DNA from 2 places in the Carboxydothermus ferrireducens DSM 11255 genome. Region 1 is predicted to be linked to the other one. Evidence: predicted binding sites of a transcription regulator. Region 1 holds the regulator's gene; the other holds the start of a gene.
The links. The regulator HrcA, encoded in region 1, represses chaperone genes, less so after heat shock. The targets are predictions, from matches to a motif close to ATTAGCACTCANNNNNNNTGAGTGCTAAT.
Positions count from the first base shown of each region.

Region 2: the regulator HrcA is predicted to act here: its motif matches at 1,861-1,889, upstream of groES (co-chaperone GroES).

Region 1 is NZ_ATYG01000002.1:61,872-65,954, reverse strand. It holds gene lepA (translation elongation factor 4) at 1-630, shown strand, start outside; gene hemW (radical SAM family heme chaperone HemW) at 614-1,744, shown strand; gene hrcA (heat-inducible transcriptional repressor HrcA) at 1,833-2,858, shown strand; gene CARFE_RS0101695 (TCP-1/cpn60 chaperonin family protein) at 2,874-4,083, shown strand, end outside.
Region 2 is NZ_ATYG01000023.1:7,630-11,712, forward strand. It holds gene groL (chaperonin GroEL) at 1-1,511, opposite strand, end outside; gene groES (co-chaperone GroES) at 1,538-1,822, opposite strand; gene CARFE_RS0109235 (MogA/MoaB family molybdenum cofactor biosynthesis protein) at 2,197-2,688, opposite strand; gene CARFE_RS0109240 (MOSC domain-containing protein) at 2,681-3,118, opposite strand; gene moaC (cyclic pyranopterin monophosphate synthase MoaC) at 3,121-3,594, opposite strand; gene moaA (GTP 3',8-cyclase MoaA) at 3,599-4,083, opposite strand, start outside.

The sequences.
Region 1 (4,083 bases):
CCTCCTGCGGGGAAGATTGACCACATTGAAGAGCCGTATGTGAAAGCAACCATCATGGTTCCCAAGGAATTTGTGGGAAATATCATGGATTTGTGCATTGAACGCCGGGGTGTCTTTATAAATATGGAATACCTTTCGGAAAACCGGGTAATGCTCACTTACGATTTGCCCCTGGCGGAAATTATTTATGACTTTTTTGACCAGTTAAAATCCCGTTCTAAGGGTTATGCCTCTCTGGATTATGAATTTATCGGCTATCGCCCCGGGGATCTGGTAAAGATGGATATTTTAATTGCCGGAGAGCCGGTGGATGCGCTTTCCATCATTGTTCATGAGGATAAAGCTTACTACCGGGGGCGACAGTTGGTTGAAAAACTGCGGGAGTTGATTCCCCGCCACCTTTTTGAAATTCCTATCCAGGCGGCAATTGGCTCGCGGGTAATTGCCCGGGAGACGGTCAAAGCTTTAAGAAAAGATGTTTTGGCTAAATGTTACGGCGGCGATGTTACCCGGAAGAAAAAGCTTTTGGAAAAGCAGAAAGAAGGTAAAAAGCGAATGAAACAAATTGGCAGGGTGGAAATTCCCCAGGAAGCTTTTATGGCGGTGTTGAAAATTGATAATAACAAATAAAGCTCAGGCCCTTTACCTGCATATGCCTTTTTGTCTTAAGAAGTGCCATTACTGTGCTTTTACCTCTTTTCCCGCGCCGGCGGGTGAAGGGGTATTTTCGTATTTAAGCTTAATAAAGAAAGAATTGGAATGGCGAAAAGATTTTTTAGCGCCTCTCCAGACCATTTATGTGGGCGGGGGAACGCCAACTTCCCTTTCGCTGAACGCTTTAGAAAAACTGGGGGAAATTATCTCGCCGTATATTTCCGATAAGCTTTTGGAGTTTACCGTTGAAGCCAATCCGGGAACGTTAAATAGGGAAAAAATTCGCTTTTTAAAAGATTTAGGAGTCAATCGTGTAAGCCTTGGGGCCCAATCTTTTAATGATGAGATTCTTTTAAAAATGGGTAGAGCCCATACTGCTGCTCAAACGCTGGATGCGTACAATTTATTGAGGGAAGAGGGCATAAACAATTTAAACCTGGACTTAATTATCGGTTATCCCGAGGGGCGCAAAAGCTTTATAAACACTGTAAAAACGGCCATAAGCTTAAAGCCGGAACATATTTCTTTATACGATTTAAAGGTAGAAGAAAATACCCGCCTTTATGAAGAAGTAGCAAAGGGTGAAATAATACTTCCGGAAGAGGATGAAGTAGTTTTATATTGGGAGGAAGCGATTAATCTTTTAGAGGAAAACGGTTACGAACGGTACGAAATTGCTAACTTTGCTCGAAATCAGCAGTATTCCCGTCACAACCTTACTTACTGGGAAAATAAACCTTATCTTGGCATTGGCCTTGCTGCCCATAGCAAGGTAGGCCTGTACCGGTTCTGGAATCCGAATACGATGCTGGAGTACCGGGAAATGCTTTTAACAGGAAAAAATTACGGAGAGGAAAAATTAACTTTAGAAGAAGATGCCAAAGAAGAAATAATTTTAAGATTAAGGTTAAAAACCGGGCTAAATCTTCAGGAGTTTCAAAAAAAATACCGGCGGGACTTTATGGCAGAGTTTGGCGATAAAATCCAAAAATTTATCGAACTTGGTCTGCTTTTCCTTGAAGATGATAGGCTTTTTTTAACCCGCAAGGGGAGTTTTGTAGCCAACACTGTATTAATTGAGTTTATCTAAACTTGACAAAAAACACTTGACAGTGCTATTTTTAATTTGAAGTTAGCACTCAACAAAAGAGAGTGCTAACAAAAAGGGGTGAAGCGGTATGATTGATGAGCGGAAAAGAAAAATTTTAATGGCAATAGTTCAGGACTACATCTCTACCGCTGAACCGGTAGGCTCAAGAACTATTGCCAAAAAATACGACCTGGGTATTAGCCCGGCAACCATCAGGAATGAAATGGCAGATTTAGAAGAAATGGGCTATTTAGAGCAGCCCCATACCAGTGCCGGGAGAATTCCTTCGGTTTTGGGCTACCGCTATTACGTCGACTACCTTATGGAAAAACCCTCTTTGAGCCGCGAAGAAGAAGAATTTATCCGGAAAGTTTATGAAGATAAAATCAACAGCATTGGTGATTTGCTGGAAAAAACGGGCAAAGTTTTGTCCAGCCTTACCCGTTATACCGCCGTTGTGCTTTCTCCGGAGGCAGGAAAAGTACCGTTAAAACACCTGCAGTTAGTGCTTTTACAGCCGGGGAAGGTATTGTTAATTATTGTATTAGAAGATGGGACCTTACACCATCGGGCTTTTGAAGTGCCCGGGGATATTACTGCTCAGGATTTAGAAAAAGTTTCAGCAATTTTAAATGCTAAACTTTACGGAGTAAATCCCGAAAAGATTCGTTATTCGCTTATTAAAGAAATATACTACGAATTAGCCCAGCACCAGAATTTAATTAATATTACTTTAGAATTAATCAGTAATTTAAACCAAGATAATCAGGAACATAAGATAATCTTGGGCGGACTAATTAACCTTTTTAACCAGCCGGAGTTTAAAAATGTGGAAAAGGTAAAAACCTTATTAAGCATATTGGAACAGGAAGAGAAAATAAGGGAAATCTTTTCCCAGTTAAATGTTGGGGTCAACGTGAAAATCGGGAGCGAGTTAAATTTAAAAGAAATTGAAGACTGCAGCATGATTGCTGCCGGCTACTTTTCCTACGGAAATAGCGTGGGCTTTATAGGAGTTTTAGGACCTACGCGTATGGAATACGCTAAAACCGTGGCGACGGTGGAGTTTTTAAGCAAGTACTTGTCGGAAATTATTGGTAATAAAAACTTTTAACAGGAGGATTTAAGGTTGAAAAAAGAAAACCAAACCCAGGAAATTGAAGAACGCTATCAGGCCCTTTTTTCCAATGCAGCAGCGGTAAAAGCCTTAACCCAGGTGGTGGCCAATAGCTTGGGACCCAAGGGCCTGGATGCGATGTTAGTGGATAGATTTGGGGAAGTGGTGGTTACCAACGACGGAGTAACGATTTTGACTTTAATGGATGCCCAGCATCCGGCAGCCCGAATGGTCGTTAATATGGCCCGGGCTCAGGAGAGGGAAGTGGGGGATGGTACTACTACGGCTGCAGTTTTAGCCGGAGCGCTGGTTTCTGAAGGAGTAAACCAAATTTTAAAAGGGGTTCCGGTTTCCAAAGTTTTAGCGGGAATGAACCGGGCGTTAAATCACGCTCTTTTCCTCATAAGAAAAAGTGCGATTAAGGTAGGAAGTATTACCGACGACAGGCTATTGGCGGCGGCCAAAATTGCCGGACGGGGTGATGAAAGGGTTGCTGCTATCCTGCGGGATGCGGCAGCAATGTTAGAAGATAAACTTCAAGATCCCGGGTTTAAATTAGCCGATTTGGTCTTGGCAAAAGTTGGGGCCGATACTGCGCTTATTCCGGGAGTGGTTATTAATAAGTCGCCCTTATGGGAGGAAGGATCACAAAAACTTCAGGAAGTTCGCCTTTTGGTTCTCGATGATGGTCTTTATCCCGAAGAAGTAGAAGAAGAAGCCCTTGCTTCCGAAGCCGGATTTGAGCAGTATTTAAAAAACCAGAAAATATTTCAGGAAAATCTCAAAAAACTAAAAGAATTAGGGGTCAAACTAATCTTATTGACCCGGGGAATCAGCGATATTGCCGAAGAGTTTTGTTACGAAAATGAAATAATGGTTATTACCCGCATTACCCAGAAGGAATTAAAAAGGGTTTTAGAGTTTACCGGAGCCCGGGCGGCCAAAAGAACTTCTTTAAATAAGCCGGTAGAAGAGTTGCAGAAAATGCTGGGTTATGCTCGAACCTGCTTTTATGATTCCCGGCTGGATTTTACCATTATTGAAGGAGGCGCCGGAAAGGCTACCGCCACGGTTTTAATTGGAGCGGCTACCGATGAGGTGGTGGATGAACAGGAAAGAATTGCTAAAGATGCGGCCGGAAGTTTTGCCGCTGCTTATCGCTCCGGGGTTTTGCCCGGAGGGGGAGCTTTCTTCCTCTACTTAAGCCGGGAAGTGGAAAGCC
Region 2 (4,083 bases), on a different contig from region 1:
AAAGCACTCCGGGTGACCTTAGCCGGGTCAACAATACCAGCAGCTATCATGTCAACATATTCTTCGGTCAGAGCGTTGAAGCCATGGCCTACCGGTAAGGTCTTAACCTTTTCAACGATGACCGAACCTTCAAGGCCAGCGTTAATAGCAATTTGCTTTAAGGGTTCTTCTAAAGCTTTCCGGACAATGGCGATACCGGTTCTTTCATCGCCGGTAGCGGTCTTTTCAAGCTCTTCTAAAGCCTTAATGATGTGGATGTAGGTTGTGCCACCACCAGCTACAATACCTTCTTCCACCGCTGCCCGTGTAGCGTTCAAAGCGTCTTCAATGCGGAGTTTCTTTTCTTTCATTTCGGTTTCGGTAGCAGCACCCACCTGGATTACCGCTACGCCACCGGCAAGCTTAGCCAGACGCTCCTGTAATTTTTCCCGGTCAAAGTCGGAAGTGGTTTCTTCGATTTGCTTCTTGATTTGAGCAATCCGCTTTTCAATAGCTTCCGGAGAACCTTGACCACCAACAATGATGGTTTCTTCTTTCTTAACCCGGACTTGCTTAGCCCGACCGAGCATCGAAAGGGTAGCATTTTCGAGCTTAAAGCCAAGCTCTTCGCTTACCACCTGGCCGTTGGTGAGGATGGCGATATCTTCAAGCATAGCCTTTCTCCGGTCACCAAAGCCGGGAGCTTTTACAGCGACACAGGTCAAGGTACCGCGCAGTTTGTTCACAACCAGGGTAGCAAGAGCTTCCCCTTCGACATCTTCAGCAATGATTAAAAGGGGCTTACCGGTTTGCACAACTTTTTCTAAAATCGGCAGTAAGTCAGCAATCGCGGAAATCTTCTTATCGGTGATGAGGATGTAAGGATCGTTTAAAATAGCTTCCATCTTATCGGGGTCGGTAATCATGTAAGGAGAAATGTAACCCCGGTCAAAGCTCATACCTTCAACTACTTCTAAGGTAGTGCCAAGACCCTGGGACTCTTCTACGGTGATAACCCCGTCTTTACCCACTTTTTCCATTGCTTCAGCAATTAGCTTACCGATTTCCTCGTCGTTAGCAGAAATTGCAGCAACCTGGGCAATAGCTTCGGAAGTTTCTACCGGCTTGGCAATAGCCTTAATTTCTTCTACCGCTTTGGCAACAGCTTTTTCAATACCTTTCCGTAAAATCATCGGGTTGGCACCGGCAGTAACGTTCTTTAAGCCTTCCCGAATGATAGCCTGAGCCAAAACGGTAGCGGTGGTAGTACCGTCACCGGCTACATCGTTGGTTTTGGTAGCAACTTCTTTTACAAGCTGCGCCCCCATGTTTTCTACAGGGTCAGCAAGCTCAATTTCCCGAGCAATGGAAACACCGTCGTTAATAATTTGCGGTGAACCAAATTTCTTTTCTAAAACAACGTTACGGCCTTTCGGACCAAGAGTAACCTTTACCGCATCCGCAAGAGCGTTTACGCCTCTTTCTAAAGCTCTCCGGGCATCTTCTCTAAATAATATTTGTTTGCCAGCCATTTATACCCCTCCTTTTTTTGTGTTTTTTATTCTAAAATCCCGAGGATATCGCTTTCCCGTAAGATTAAATACTCTTCACCATCAATTTTCACTTCGGTACCGGCATACTTGCTGTAAAATACCCGGTCACCAACTTTTACTTCCATGGGTACCCGCTCGCCGTTTTCTAAAATCCGACCGGAACCCACGGCTTTTACTTCCCCTTGCTGGGGTTTTTCCTTGGCAGTGTCAGGAATTACAATCCCGCTCTTGGTCACCTCTTCGCTGGGAAGTGGTTTTACCAAAACCCTGTCATGAAGCGGTCTGAACACGATAACCCCTCCTTTAAAGTAATTTTTTCTTATGTATTGTTAGCACTCACTTCAATAGAGTGCTAATACCAAGTATTATAATATAAAGAGAACCGGCGAAAAGCAAATTTTTAATTAAGGAATATTTTGGGCATATTCCTTGATTTATGCCAATTTTTCTGGATTATTTTTTCCAATCTTTCGTTTTTTACCCATTATACCTGCTTTTTCAACCGTATATCCTTACGTCAATCTATTAATAAATCTTTTCCCAGGATTACCTGTTTTATACACAATGCCGGTCCCAATTTTAAACGTCCAAACAGCAAAAACAGGGACGGTTCCGATATTTGCGTCTAAACGCCTAAAAAAAGAACCGTCCCTGCAATCGGTGTTCAGGGTTGGCCGCATTCGCCGCCCCGGGCCTGCAGGATTTCCAGGGCATGGGGGATTACCGGTAAGACTACTTCCAGGTTTTCCCGCACTCCTTTGGGACTACCGGGAAGGTTGATGATTAACGTACCACCCCGGGTGCCCGCTACCGCCCGGGTAAGCATGGCCCGGTTGGTTTTGGCCAGTGAAGCCATGCGCATCGCTTCGGGAATTCCCGGCACTTCCCGGGTAATTACGGCTTTAGTAGCTTCTGGAGTCACATCCCGGGGAGATAGACCCGTACCACCGGTGGTCAGGATTAAATCTAACTTTTCTTCGTCGCACCAGGAAATTAAGGTTTTAACGATTAATTCGTACTCATCGGGGATAACTTCATACTTCACCACCACCCCATCAATCTCCCGGACCATTTCCTTGATGACCTGGCCGCTTTTATCTTCCCGCTCTCCCCGAGAACCCTTATCGCTTAAAGTAAGAACGCCCACTTTAATCATGGTCAATTACCTCCACCGGATCCCCAACCTTAACTTCCCCGCCTTTTAATACTTTGACAAAGATGCCTTCTTTGGGCATCACGCAATCACCGGCCTGATAGTAGATAGCACAGCGGGTGTGACAGACTTTACCTATTTGCGTAACTTCCGTTAAGGCCTCGCCAATTTTTACTTTGGTCCCGACAGGAAGACTTAATAAGTCCACCCCTTCGGTAGTGATATTTTCGGCAAAATCCCCGGGATTAACCTTAAGGCCTAAATCCCGCATTTTTTGAATGCTTTCTACGGCCAGCAAACTTACCTGCCGGTGCCAGTCCCCGGCATGGGCATCCCCTTCAATGCCGTGGTTTTCCCTTAAATATGCCCGCTCAATATTTTTTTTGCGCATTCCTTTTTTCTCGCTGATATTAACCGCTACCACTCTGCCCACTTTTATTCCTCCCTTCTATAATCGCCGCTCTTACCACCGGTTTTCTCTAAAAGCCGGATATTTTTTATCACCATGCCTTTTTCTACGGCTTTCACCATATCATAGATAGTAAGAAGGGTCACGGAAACGGCAGTTAACGCTTCCATCTCAACCCCGGTTTTGCCCACACAGGTAACTTTAGCTTTTGCTTCAATGGTATCGGGCATTTTAATAGTAAAACTTATGTCCACTCCGGTTAAGTTTAAAGGGTGGCACATCGGAATTAAATCACCGGTTTTTTTGGCCGCCATTATCCCGGCCACCTGCGCTACCGCCAGCACGTCCCCTTTAGCGACCTTTTTATCTAAAATCAGTTCTAAAGTTTCCGGGCGCATGGTGATTTCTCCGGCAGCTACCGCTGTCCGTACCGTTTCTTGCTTTTCGGTCACCTCCACCATTCGCGCCCGTCCTTCTTCATTAAAGTGGGTAAGTTCCATCGCATTAACCTCCTATGTTGGCCATTGTTCCTAAAAAGTCCTTATCGCCAAACTCATGGGCCCTGGGTTTTCTTAAAATTGCCTCCCGCAAAACTCCGGTCAACTCCTCTTGCGAAATCCCGGACCGTAAAAGGCTTTTTATATCAACTTCCTGGTTTTTGGCCAGACAAAGCCTTAACTTACCGGTAGAGGTAAGCCTGAGGCGATTACAGTATTCACAAAAATGATTGGACAGGGGAGAAATTACCCCAATCGTTCCCAATGCTCCCGGCACTTCATAATAGCGGGCCGGCCCCGCGCCACCCACCGTTTTCCCCGGAATTAGTTTGTATTTGGCTGAGATGATTTCCAAGATTTCTTTCACCGAAACAAATTGCCGCTGCCACTTTTCCCGGTCATTTAATGGCATAAGTTCAATAAACCGCCAGTGCACCGGATAGCGAAAGATAAAATCCACGAAAGCATCGATTTCGTCTAAATTAATACCTC